One region of the Pectobacterium colocasium genome, then DNA from elsewhere that is predicted to be linked to it. Evidence: predicted binding sites of a transcription regulator. Region 1 holds the regulator's gene; each other region holds the start of a gene.

Region 1 (3,333 bases):
CGTGTGCCCACCGTGGACACCTCCAACCCGTTTGCTGCCAAGTCGATTCCCTCACTGGATGAAAGCTTCGTCGTCATTCACTTTCAGGGGTTGGATAATATTGACTATCCCTATCTGCTGGCCATGTTGCAGGGATCGTTTATCTCCCACATCAACACGTTGGTCGTTCCCGGCGGGAAAATGGGGCTGGCGATGGAGCTCATCATGGCACCGCTGGTGCAGCGGTTAATGGAAGGGAAAACCATCGAATAAGCCAGACTGGGCACGGCAGAACCGTGCCCAGAAGAAGGGATCAACCCAACACTCTAATTTCGTGGCTGTGCGTCACCTCAACGGCTTTGCCCAGCATCAATGCCACAGAGCAGTATTTTTCCGCCGACAGGGCGACAGCTCGTTCAACGGCTTTGTCGGTCAGCCCTTTCCCCGTCACGATAAAATGCAGATTGATATGGGTAAATAAGCGCGGCGCTTCAGACCGGCGCTCTGACGTCAGTTTCACTTCACAGCCCGCCACATCGTTGCGGCCTTTTTGCAGAATCGAAACCACATCAATCGCGCTGCATCCCCCCACAGACATCAACACCATTTCCATCGGGCTGGGCGCTTTATCGCCGGAATTGCCGTCCATCAATATCTGGTGCCCTGACGCGGATTCGCCCAAAAACGTTAAGCCTTCAACCCATTTTACCCGTGCCTGCATGGTGCCTCTCCACTAAAAATTTTTTGAAAATTTATACCGTTACTGTACAAAAACCAGCGTTAATCAGAGCTTTGTCATGCTGAAGCGAGACAACACAAGACACGTCCTTAAAGCTGTGTTAAAACGAAAACAGAATAGACCTTTTCTGGACAAACCCAGAAACGAAGAAGATGATGACGTAGCCGGACATACCCCAGCCACGTTTACGGTGCGGCAAGGCAGCAACCGGAAAATCAAGGGTACAGTGGTTCCAGTATATTCCCTGACGTCATTCTGCCTAGACTGAATTTTATTTTTTTGAGCAGTTAAACACGCCGTACAGGGAACTCTGACCCCTGTAATTTGCGCAGTGAATTACAACAGAGGATGATAGCGAATGGTTCTCGGCAAACCGCAAACAGACCCAACTCTCGAATGGTTCCTTTCCCATTGTCATATCCACAAGTATCCATCGAAGAGCACGCTTATTCACCAAGGTGAAAAAGCAGAAACGCTTTACTACATCGTGAAAGGCTCTGTCGCAGTGCTAATCAAAGATGAAGAAGGCAAGGAAATGATCCTTTCCTACCTCAATCAGGGCGATTTTATCGGCGAGCTCGGCCTGTTTGAAGAAGGTCAGGAACGCAGCGCTTGGGTGCGGGCAAAAACCGCCTGTGAAGTGGCTGAAATTTCCTATAAAAAATTCCGCCAGCTCATTCAGGTTAACCCAGATATCCTCATGCGTCTGTCTGCGCAAATGGCAAGCAGACTCCAGGTGACTTCAGAGAAAGTCGGCAACCTCGCCTTCCTTGATGTGACCGGTCGTATTGCTCAAACTCTACTCAACCTGGCCAAACAACCTGATGCCATGACGCATCCAGATGGCATGCAAATAAAAATTACCCGTCAGGAAATTGGGCAAATCGTTGGCTGCTCGCGTGAAACCGTGGGCCGCATTCTGAAAATGTTAGAAGACCAGAACCTGATCTCGGCACACGGTAAAACGATTGTCGTTTACGGCACTCGCTAAATCCCTGTCGCTGTACCCTACCCACAAAAAAGCGTGAAGCCTCGGCCTCACGCTTTTTTTATGGCGAGCTTCCTGCTCGCCACCCTTTGGGCCGCCGCAAGCGGCGTTGAAAAACGTTCCCTACGTTTTTTTATGGCGAGCTTCCTGCTCGCCACCCTTCGGACCGCCGCAAGCGGCGTTGAAAAACGTTCTCTACGTTTTCCTATCACACCGTTTTCAGTGAGTAATCAATTTGCTGCATTAACAACCTGTGCGACGGCGTTGGCGAACTTCTCCATCCCCTGCGCAATGTCATCCTCATCAATGATCAAAGACGGCACAAAGCGGATGACGTTCGGCCCTGCCATCAGCACCATCAGACCCTGAGCCGTTGCAGCAGCCAAAAACTCACCCGCGCGGCCATGCCACTGCGGTTTTAGTTCTGCCCCCAGCAGGAGCCCCATGCCGCGAACCTGCTCGAATACGCCGTACTGCTGGTTGATTTTCTCCAGTTCACTGACAAAGCGATCGTGCCGATCCGCGACGCCTGACAGCACTTCCGGCGTATTGATGATATCCAGCGCAGCTTCCGCCACCGCACAAGCCAGCGGGTTGCCGCCGTAGGTGGTTCCGTGTACCCCCACCGTCATCGCAGAAGCGATCTCTTCCGTCGTCAGCATCGCACTAATCGGGAAACCGCCACCCAGCGCTTTAGCGGTGGTGAGAATATCCGGCGTAATACCGTAATGCATATAGCTGAATAATTTACCGGTACGCCCCATCCCACTCTGCACTTCATCAAATACCAGCAGCGCCTTGTGTTGATTGCACAGCTCGCGAACGCCTTGCAAAAACTCAGCCGTAGCCGGTGTAATGCCGCCCTCGCCCTGAATTGGCTCCAGCACGACGGCACAAGTGTGATCGTCCATCACCGCTTTGACCGCAGCCAGATCGTTGAAAGGAACATGGACAATATCCGCAGGCTTAGGCCCGAAACCATCGGCATATTTAGGCTGTCCACCAACCGAAACGGTAAACAACGTCCGGCCGTGGAACGCATTGTAGAAGGCGATGATCTTGGTTTTATACGGGCTATGACGTTTAACCGCATAGTGACGTGCCAACTTAAACGCCGCTTCGTTAGCTTCAGCGCCGGAGTTAACAAAAAACACGCGATCGGCAAAAGTGGCATCAATCAATTTACTGGCGAGGCGTAGCGCAGGCTCGTTGGTGAAAATATTGCTGGTGTGCCACAGCTTTTCACCCTGCTGCTGCAATGCGTTCACCAACGCAGGATGGCAATGACCCAGTGCCGTAACCGCAATGCCACCGGAGAAATCAATATACTCACGGCCGTCCTGATCCCAGACGCGGCTCCCTTTACCTTTCACTGGTACAAACTTCGCGGGTGCATAAACCGGCAAAATCACTTTATCGTGAGTATCCCGTGTCACTGCTTTCTGCTCTGCTGCCATTTGCTGCCTCACTCTGCTATCCATCACGTTAGAATGAAAATATAGTCAATAAATATGCATAAAAAATCAATTACAGGCAATATTAAATCGGCTACTGGAGAGAATAACTTTCTATCTCACTAAATTTTAAGGAAATTATCCAAAAGTTGATGCCCTTGCTGGCTGAGGAT
Region 2 (3,333 bases), 2.3 Mb from region 1:
TGCCGTTTACCCGCCAGTCCGATCAGCAAACCGTGTATATTCCGATGAATATCATCGGTAACCTGTACGTTTCTAACGGGATGTCCGCCGGGAACACCGCCAACGAAGCCCGCGTTCAGGGGCTGTCTGAAGTGTTCGAACGCAGCATCAAAAACCGCATCATTGCCGAGTTGATCAGCCTGCCGGAAATTCCGCAAGCGGTGCTGAATCGCTACCCTGGCGTGGTCGAAGCGATTGCGACGCTGGAGAAAGAAGGCTTCCCGATTTTCTCTTACGATGCCTCATTGGGCGGAAAATACCCGGTTATCTGCGTAGTCCTGTTTAACCCGGCTAACGGCACCTGTTTTGCCTCCTTCGGCGCGCACCCGGATTTCGGTGTAGCACTGGAGCGTACCGTCACCGAACTGCTGCAAGGTCGCGGTCTGAAAGATCTGGACGTCTTCACCCCACCGACGTTTGATGATGAAGAAGTGGCCGAACACGCCAATCTGGAAACCCACTTTATCGATTCCAGCGGCCTGATCTCCTGGGATATGTTCAAGAAAGACGCGGATTATGAATTTGCCGACTGGAGCTTTAAAGGGTCGACGGAAGAAGAATTCGCGACGCTAATGGCGATCTTCAAACAAGAAGATAAAGAAGTTTATATTGCCGACTATGAGCATCTTTCTGTTTATGCCTGCCGCATCATCGTGCCAGGAATGTCAGACATCTATCCTGCTGATGATCTGTTATTGGCCAATAACAGCATGGGTGCTCACCTGCGTGACACGCTGCTGGCGCTGCCTGACAGCAAATGGGAGAAAGAAGACTATCTGGCTCTGTTACAACAGCTGGATGACGAAGGGCTGGATGACTTCACCCGCGTACGCGAACTGCTCGGCATTGCTACCGGTAAAGATAATGGCTGGTTTACTCTGCGCGTTGGCGAATTGAAAGCGATGTTGGCACTGGCCGGCGGCGATCTGGATCAGGCGTTAAGCTGGACAGAGTGGACTCAGGACTTCAATGACTCCGTCTTTACAGCGCAGCGCAGCAATTATTATCGTTGCCTTCAGACACTGCTGTTACTGGCACAGGAGCCTGAACGCGACCCGGCAGAATATTACGACGCCTTTACCAAAATGTACGGCAGTGAAACGGTTGATGCCGCCAGTGCCGCCGTGGCTGGCGAAGCTTGCTTCTACGGCTTGTTTGCCGTGGATGACACCTTTGCCACGTTGCCTGCACACCAGTCACTGCTGGCTGCCTATGAAAAACTGCAGCAAGCTAAACGCCGTTACTGGCAAGCAAAATAATGTCTGATGGCGGCAGCCCGCGCGTCTTATATTGATAAGTACACGCTATGGCAAATAGCAATCTGCCGCTAGTCATCTTAAATAGCTCTTTATCTTAAAGGGCTATTTTATTATCTACAGGACGAATATTTATTATTCGTAATGCATAATCAGAACATTGTTATTGAATGGTGAATTTTTAATTAAATTACGTCGACAAGGTGGTACTGAAATTCTACAAAACATGATTTTTATTAACGCTAAATCGGTAGGTTTAACGCCTCCTCTTCAACTCTTTTTGCAAAATTTAAAATATTTTTTATCATAATATTCAAATAGTTAACCTGAAAAACACGGTATCCCACCCTCTTTGCCACCTTGTTAGTTTCTTGCAATATGATCCACGTCAAATTTTACCGTATACTGCTTTGTTAGTATCTCAATGCTGATAATTTTTAAGAGAGAGTTAGTGTGAAAGCTGACAACCCCTTTACTCTATTACTCCCGGCTGCAATGGCAAAAGTTGCTGAAGACGCCGGAGTTTATAAAGCTACCAAACAACCGTGTACAACGTTTTATTTGGCGATAACCGCGGGTGTATTTATTTCGATCGCCTTTGTCTTTTATATTACCGCCACCACAGGAACCTCAACGATTCCTTTCGGTATCGCGAAACTGATCGGTGGTATTTGTTTCTCCCTTGGTCTCATGTTGGTTGTCGTCTGCGGTGCGGACTTGTTCACCTCAACCGTTCTCATCGTGATTGCCAAGGCCAGTGGACGTATTACCTGGAAGCAACTAGCCTATAATTGGGCAAATGTCTATGTCGGCAACCTGATTGGCGCACTTTTCTTCGTTGGGCTTATCTGGTTCTCGGGAGAGCACATGGTCGCGAACGGTGCGTGGGGCCTCAACGTCCTGCAAACGGCAGAACACAAGCTGGAACACACATTTGTTGAAGCATTGTGTCTAGGTATTCTGGCTAACCTGATGGTTTGTCTGGCCGTGTGGATGAGCTACTCCGGCCGTACACTTACCGACAAAATGTTTGCCATGATCCTGCCTGTCGCCATGTTCGTTGCCAGTGGCTTTGAGCACAGTATCGCGAACATGTTCATGATTCCTATGGGCATCGTTATCAAAAATTTTGCGACCCCAGAATTCTGGAACGCCATTGGAATGGTGCCTTCTCAATTTGAACATTTAACCGTTAGCCACTTCATTACCGATAACCTGATTCCCGTCACGCTTGGGAACATCATCGGCGGTGGTGTCCTGGTCGGTTTGACATATTGGGTAATTTATTTGCGCGGTGGAGACAAGCACCACTAAGGTGCAATCGGCCGCAACGTCGGGTTTTAAGAAATCCATATCAAAGGTAGGTGTAAAATGACCGAGCTGAATGAAAAATTGGCCAATGCATGGCAAGGCTTTAGCAAAGGTGAATGGCAGGATAACGTCAATGTTCGTGACTTTATCCAGAAAAACTACACGCCGTATGAAGGTGATGAGTCTTTCCTGGCTGGCGCAACCAAAGCGACGTCTGCCCTGTGGGACAGCGTCATGGAAGGCATCAAGCAGGAAAACCGCACTCACGCCCCTGTTGATTTTGATACCAATGTTGCCGCAACTATCACGTCTCACGACGCGGGATATATCAACAAAGGTCTGGAAAAAATCGTTGGTCTGCAGACTGACGCTCCGCTGAAACGTGCGTTGATTCCGTTCGGCGGCATCAAAATGGTTGAAGGTTCATGCAAAGTTTACGGCCGTGAACTGGATCCTCAACTGAAAAAGGTCTTCACTGAATACCGCAAAACGCACAACCAGGGCGTGTTCGATGTTTATACTCCAGACATCCTGCGTTGTCGTAAATCTGGCGTTCTGACTGGTCTGCCAGATGCCTACGGCCGTGGCCGTATCATCGGTGACTACCGTCGCGTTGCGCTGTACGGTATCGACTACCTGATGAAAGACAAGTTTGCTCAGTTCACTTCTCTGCAAAGCAAACTGGAAAACGGCGAAGATCTGGAAGCGACAATCCGTCTGCGTGAAG
Region 3 (3,333 bases), 1.3 Mb from region 1:
AAGATCAGCACCGATAAGATCAAAGATGTCATCGGTAAAGGTGGTTCTGTGATTCGTGCGCTGACGGAAGAAACCGGCACCACCATTGAAATCGAAGACGATGGTACTGTGAAGATTGCTTCAACCGACGGTGAAAAAGCGAAACACGCGATTCGTCGTATTGAAGAGATCACCGCTGAAATCGAAGTTGGCCGCGTGTATCAGGGTAAAGTTACCCGCATCGTTGACTTTGGTGCTTTCGTCGCTATCGGTGGCGGCAAAGAAGGCCTGGTGCATATTTCTCAGATCGCCGACAAGCGCGTAGAGAAAGTGACTGACTACCTGCAAATGGGTCAGGAAGTGCCGGTCAAGGTTCTGGAAGTTGATCGTCAGGGCCGCGTGCGCTTAAGCATCAAAGAAGCAACGGCGCAAACTCAGGAAGCGGCAGCCCCGTCTTCTGAGGAATAACGACTGTTAGAAAACGGTCTTATGGCACCTTGTCTAATTATCATGGCAAGGTGCCACGTGTATCGTAAGGGTATGGATGTCCTTGCGTTGAGCGGTCCGGGACAGGATGTTCATCCAATGTTTGTCTTCGGGAGTGGGAAATGAAGCCTTTCTTGCGCTGGTGTTATGTTGCAACAGCACTCATGCTGGCAGGATGCAGCAACACGGATTGGCGTAAAGACGCAGTATTGGCGATTCCGTTACAGCCTACTTTACAGCAAGAAGTGATTCTGGCACGCATGGAACAAATCCTTGCAAGCCGGGCATTAACCGATGATGAGCGAGCACAGCTATTATATGAGCGCGGAGTGCTGTATGATAGTCTCGGGTTACGGGCATTGGCGCGGAATGATTTTTCACAAGCGCTGACGATCCGCCCTGATATTCCAGAAGTTTTTAACTATTTGGGTATCTATTTAACGCAGGCTGGCAATTTTGATGCTGCCTATGAAGCGTTTGATTCTGTACTAGAGCTTGATCCAACTTACAATTACGCGCGTTTAAACCGGGGCATCGCTTTGTATTACGGCGGTCGCTACCTGTTAGCGCAGGATGATCTGCTGGCGTTTTATCGAGACGATCCGAATGATCCTTTCCGTTCGTTGTGGCTGTATCTTGTGGAGCGAGAAATCAATCCAGAGACGGCCAAAGTTGCGTTGAAGAAACGCTATGACGACGCCAAGAAAGGGCCTTGGGGATGGAATATTGTCGAATTCTACCTAGGTGGTATCAGTGAAAAAACACTGATGCAGCGTTTACAGGAAGAAGCTACGGATAACACTTCGCTCGCTGAGCATCTCAGTGAAACTGACTTCTATTTAGGTAAGCACTACCTAAGTCTGGGGGACAAGAACACCGCCTTGGCGCTGTTCAAGCTGACGGTTGCCAACAACGTCCATAACTTTGTTGAGCACCGCTATGCATTGTTGGAATTGGCGCTATTAGGCCAAGAGCAAGACGACCTATCAGGATCGGACCAGCAATAGCTGACGAACACGTAATCAGCCTGAAAAACTTCGGTTATCACCTTCACGGGTGAGGGCTTTTTTGTTCGCTTTTTAATCCAATTTGAGCCGGTTCACACTTTTCAATGAAAATGACTGAAAATTTTCACGACGAGTTATGTAGACTGGCCGCCATGTGTAATGAGGCACGTGTACATGACTGATTTAGTAACTTCTTTTGCCGATTTGGGGCTGAACACCTCTATCCTTAACGCCCTGACTGACTTGGGCTATGAAAAACCGTCTCCGATTCAGGCGGAATGTATTCCTCACCTGCTGAACGGTCGCGATGTGCTGGGTATGGCACAGACCGGTAGCGGTAAAACTGCAGCGTTCTCTCTGCCATTACTGAACAACCTGAAACCTGAACTTAAAGCACCACAGATTTTGGTGCTGGCACCGACCCGTGAGCTGGCGGTGCAGGTAGCAGAGGCCTGCAATGACTTCTCCAAACATATGCATGGCGTGAATGTCGTCGCACTGTACGGCGGTCAACGCTATGACGTGCAACTGCGCGCGCTGCGTGGCGGAGCACAGATCGTTGTGGGTACGCCGGGCCGTCTGCTGGATCACCTGAAACGCGGTACGCTGGATCTGTCCAACCTGAGTGGTCTGGTGCTGGACGAAGCTGATGAAATGCTGCGTATGGGCTTCATCGAAGATGTTGAAAACATCATGGCTCAGATCCCTGCTCAACATCAGACTGCGCTGTTCTCTGCGACCATGCCGGAAGCGATTCGCCGCATTACGCGCCGTTTCATGAAAGATCCGCAAGAAGTTCGGATTCAATCCAGCATTACTACGCGCCCAGACATCAGCCAGAGCTACTGGACGGTGCACGGTATGCGTAAAAATGAAGCGCTGGTGCGTTTCCTGGAAGCGGAAGATTTTGATGCGGCGATTATTTTCGTTCGTACCAAGAATGCGACGCTGGAAGTAGCTGAAGCCCTGGAGCGTAGCGGTTACAACAGCGCTGCGCTGAATGGTGACATGAACCAGGCGCTGCGTGAGCAAACGCTGGAGCGCCTGAAAGATGGTCGTCTTGATATCCTGATCGCGACCGACGTTGCGGCGCGTGGTCTGGACGTTGAACGTATCAGCCTGGTAGTCAACTACGATATCCCGATGGATGCCGAGTCTTACGTTCACCGTATTGGCCGTACTGGCCGTGCGGGTCGTGCTGGCCGTGCTCTGCTGTTTGTTGAAAACCGTGAACGTCGCCTGTTGCGCAACGTTGAGCGCACAATGAAGCTGACCATTCCTGAAGTGGAATTGCCAAATGCAGAATTGCTGGGTCAACGCCGTCTGGCCAAGTTTGCCGCTAAAGTACAGCAACAGCTGGAAAGCAGCGATCTGGATATGTACCGTGCGCTGCTGACGAAACTGCAACCGCAGGAAGAGTTGGATGTTGAAACGCTGGCTGCCGCGTTGCTGAAAATGGCGCAGGGCGAACGTCCTCTGATTCTGCCACCCGATCCGGTATTCCGTCCTCGTCGCGAATTCCGCGATCGTGATGAGTCTCGCAGTGATTCACGTGGCGATCGTCGTCGTGAGCCTCGCGATTCCCGTGAACCTCGTGACGGCGATCGCCCGCAGCGTCGTGAGCGTCGTGATGCTGGTGAGATGGAACTGTATCGTATCGAAGTGGGTCGTGATGACGGCGTTGAAGTTCGTCACATTGTTGGCGCAATTGCCAACGAAGGTGATATCAGCAGCCGCTACATCGGTAACATCAAGCTGTTCGCGTCTCACTCGACGATCGAACTGCCGAAAGGTATGCCGGGCGACCTGTTATCGCACTTTACTCGCACGCGTATTCTGAACAAACCGATGAACATGCAGT
Region 4 (3,333 bases), 820 kb from region 1:
TTGTGCCGCTGCGCGATCGGCTGCCAGCGTGTGAAGATAGTATTTCATCAGCGTGGGAATAAAATCGGGTTCCCCACCTAATTCGCAGCTTGCCAGATTTAAGATATCTATCATGTGCGCAGGGACTCTGCTTTCTAGCGCCTTACGCTGTACATCCAGCGCTTTCTTAATCATGGGCGTAGATTGATGGGGAATGATGGCAACATTCCCGCAGCGGTTGCAAACGCCAACCAAAACCTGTCTCACCACGCCGCTGTTATCGCTGAATGGGACGTCTCTAAGCTGAAACGTCGCAGTTTCAGGTGACTGGCATGTGTTACAGAGAGCGGACTGTGTATCGCCGACTTTGAAAATTTTCATGTCATCGCCTCAATGGTGGACGCTAATAAAGACACAATTTGGCTCGGAAAAATACCATCTGATATACCACGATATTCCCCGATGGCGGCAACGGATGATATGAACATCAATATGCGCTGCAAAATGATGGGGTGAAGAAGAGTAGGATGTCCCCGAAGATTGATAAATAATATCAATGAGTTCTGCTATTGATGTTTGCCCGGTTGCCAGCAAATTCTTTGTACTGATATTTCCTCTGGCTTCATGCAACACAGTACCCGACTGCAAACAGACGATAAGCTGCTTTTTGGCATCCTTGAAACCCATCCCTTCACCTATATTGTACGAATTTATTCGTACTTTATCCATGTGATTTTACTTTCCTGAACGAAGGAAAGAGATATAACGTACGGATGGTGGGATGGGGATGTGTTTTGTATGAAAGAGGAAGGTGTCTCGCATTTTCCTCTTTGCAAATCCTACTTTTTTTCCTCGCTATGATTCTGCCGGTAGCCCTGATACGTCAGGGCGACGTTTTTGAAGTATTCCGTCATGTAGTTAATGCAGACCTGTACTTTTAGCGGCAGGTTGTCTTTGCGGGTGTAGAGCGCATAGACCGGGCGCGGATCGGAGTGGTAGCGGTTAAATAAGATCTCAATTTCGCCGCGATTGATTTCATCCACGATCCACATGAGCGGCACGTACGCGATACCCGCGCCAGCCTTGAGCCAGCGCACCAGCGTTTGCGGATCGTTGGTGACAAAGCGTCCTTGTGGCGTGACGCGGGTTGAAATGCCTTCCGGGGCGATCAGCTCAAATTCGCTGTCGGGACGCACGCTGTATTCCAGCCAGGAAAAATTCACCATATCTGCCGGTTTATCCGGCGTGCCGTGCTGTGCCAGATAGCTTTTGGCGGCACAGACGACCATGGGCATCGAGCCTAAGCGTTTCGAGAAAAGGCTGGAATCCTGTAACGCGCCGACGCGGATAACGATATCCAGCCCGTCGGCAATCAGGTCAGGAGCGGGAATTCCTGTGACCAGATTAACGGACAAGCCGGGATATTCCTTCAGCATCGCGGCAGTCATGGTGGACAACACATTCTGCGCCATCGTAGAAGAACTGCCGATGCGCAGTGTGCCGATCGGCGTATTGTTGAAAGCGTAGAGCTGCTCATGGACCTCATGCGCCTCATGCAGCATGCGGCGACAACCGTGATAGTAAATTTTCCCCGCTTCCGTCAGTCCAATGCTGCGCGTACTGCGGTTCAGTAGCTTAATCTGTAGTTCATCTTCAAGCTTGGTGACGGTTTGGCTGACGGCGGATACGCTCATCTGCAACTGGCGGGCGGCCGCGGTAAAAGAACCAAATTCCACCACGCGGGCAAACACCGACATACTCTTTAGTCTTTCCATTATTCACTCTGGCTTAAAAGTGATTTAGATCACACTATGTAGATAAGGTGATAATAAGCATCCATAATATAGCCTATCCGGTGATGCTGAGTGGAACATTGTCCGCCATCGTTCAAGCGGCAGCGTTGCCTGAAGGCGAAAGCGAACAGACATCGCCCCTGTGGTCGTCCATGATTATTCACCACTCAGAGCTAACCAATGGTTGTGTTTATTTACCCAATGTAGATCGTGCGCTGATTTCCCATCGCTAGTCAGCCTCTGCTGGCATCGCTATTCATCAGTTTAACGCTATTTAATTCGCTGGCTACAGCCTGCGGGATGACGCGCTTTTGTCTATGCTGAACGTCAGCATCAGACGACATCATTTACCATCCGGTAGCGAACCTGCGCGCTACCGCTACCTAATAGAAAAAAGGAAAAGAGGATGAGTTCACTCCCGGTTATGGTGCTGTTCGGGTTGTCATTTCCCCCCGTATTTTTTGTCCTGCTGGTGTCATTGACTCTGTTTTTTGTCGTGAACCGCCTGCTGCAACCGACGGGTATCTATGACTTCGTCTGGCATCCGGCGCTGTTTAACAGCGCGCTGTTCTGCTGTTTGTTCTATTTACTCTTCCGTTACGGTCTGTGAGGCGTCTGTGAAAGCGTTCTTTTTAACCTTGTTTAGACAGCAGGCCGTGCTGATCAAAAAACTGAGCCGCGTGGTTATTACGCTGGTGATTGTGCTGTGCGCGATTGTCGCCATTTTCCGTGTCTGGGCGTTTTATACCGAATCACCCTGGACGCGCGATGCCAAATTTACGGCGGACGTTGTCGCCATTGCGCCGGACGTCAGTGGGTTGTTGAGCGATGTTCGCGTCACGGACAATCAACTGGTGAACAAAGGGGATGTGCTGTTTGTCATCGACCAGCCGCGCTACCATCAGGCCGTGGCGCAGGCGGAAGCCGATGTCGCCTATTATCAGGCGCTGGTAACAGAAAAACGTCGTGAATCAGGGCGTCGTGCGCGACTGGGCATCAGTGCGATGTCGCAGGAAAATATCGATCAGTCCAGTAATGCGCTGGAAACCGCCACGCACCAGCTTGCTAAAGCGCAGGCGGTATTGTCACTGGCGCAGTTGGAGCTGGAACGCACCGTGGTACGCGCCCCTGCCGATGGTTGGGTGACCAACCTGCATGTGCAGAGCGGTGAGTTCATCGAACGCGGCAATACGGCGGTGGCGCTGGTGAAGAAGGATTCGTTCTACCTGCTGGCGTACATGGAAGAAACCAAGCTTGAAGGGGTTCGCCGCGGCTACCGCGCGGAAATCACCCCGCTGGGCAGTGAAAAGATATTTTACGGCACGGTGGATAGCGTGGCGGCGGGCGTGAATAACAGCAGCAGCAGCGCGAACAATAAAGGCCTGGCGAATGTGGATTCTAATCTGGAGTGGGTGCGTCTGGCGCAGCGTGTGCCGGTAAAAATTCGCCTCGATCGTCAAATGGGCGGCCTCTATCCGGCTGGCACGACGGCAACCGTGGTGATCACCGGTGAGCAGGTCAACAATGACAAAAAGCCGTCGCCGCTTATCCGTCTACTGTA

The links. The regulator CRP, encoded in region 1, controls carbon source genes, mostly activating them, when cyclic AMP is high. The targets are predictions, from matches to a motif close to ATGTGANNNNNNTCACAT.
Region 2: focA (formate transporter FocA) is a predicted target of CRP. The motif match lies at 1,672-1,689, and genes of this name have one in related genera.
Region 3: yrbN (protein YrbN) is a predicted target of CRP. The motif match lies at 1,553-1,570, and genes of this name have one in related genera.
Region 4: aaeR (HTH-type transcriptional activator AaeR) is a predicted target of CRP. The motif match lies at 1,772-1,789, and genes of this name have one in related genera.

What each region holds. Positions count from the first base shown of each region.
Region 1 covers NZ_CP084032.1:4,387,958-4,391,290, forward strand. The annotation lists gene LCF41_RS19875 (phosphoribulokinase) at 1-252, shown strand, start outside; gene LCF41_RS19880 (OsmC family protein) at 293-700, opposite strand; gene crp (cAMP-activated global transcriptional regulator CRP) at 1,077-1,709, shown strand; gene argD (bifunctional acetylornithine/succinyldiaminopimelate transaminase) at 1,937-3,163, opposite strand; gene LCF41_RS19895 (aminodeoxychorismate synthase component II) at 3,283-3,333, opposite strand, start outside.
Region 2 covers NZ_CP084032.1:2,112,221-2,115,553, reverse strand. The annotation lists gene ycaO (30S ribosomal protein S12 methylthiotransferase accessory factor YcaO) at 1-1,298, shown strand, start outside; gene focA (formate transporter FocA) at 1,749-2,609, shown strand; gene pflB (formate C-acetyltransferase) at 2,667-3,333, shown strand, end outside.
Region 3 covers NZ_CP084032.1:733,303-736,635, forward strand. The annotation lists gene pnp (polyribonucleotide nucleotidyltransferase) at 1-447, shown strand, start outside; gene nlpI (lipoprotein NlpI) at 588-1,472, shown strand; gene yrbN (protein YrbN) at 1,583-1,654, shown strand; gene LCF41_RS03335 (DEAD/DEAH family ATP-dependent RNA helicase) at 1,647-3,333, shown strand, end outside.
Region 4 covers NZ_CP084032.1:295,016-298,348, forward strand. The annotation lists gene LCF41_RS01330 (hypothetical protein) at 1-360, opposite strand, end outside; gene LCF41_RS01335 (hypothetical protein) at 370-708, opposite strand; gene aaeR (HTH-type transcriptional activator AaeR) at 819-1,754, opposite strand; gene aaeX (p-hydroxybenzoic acid efflux pump operon protein AaeX) at 2,179-2,382, shown strand; gene aaeA (p-hydroxybenzoic acid efflux pump subunit AaeA) at 2,390-3,333, shown strand, end outside.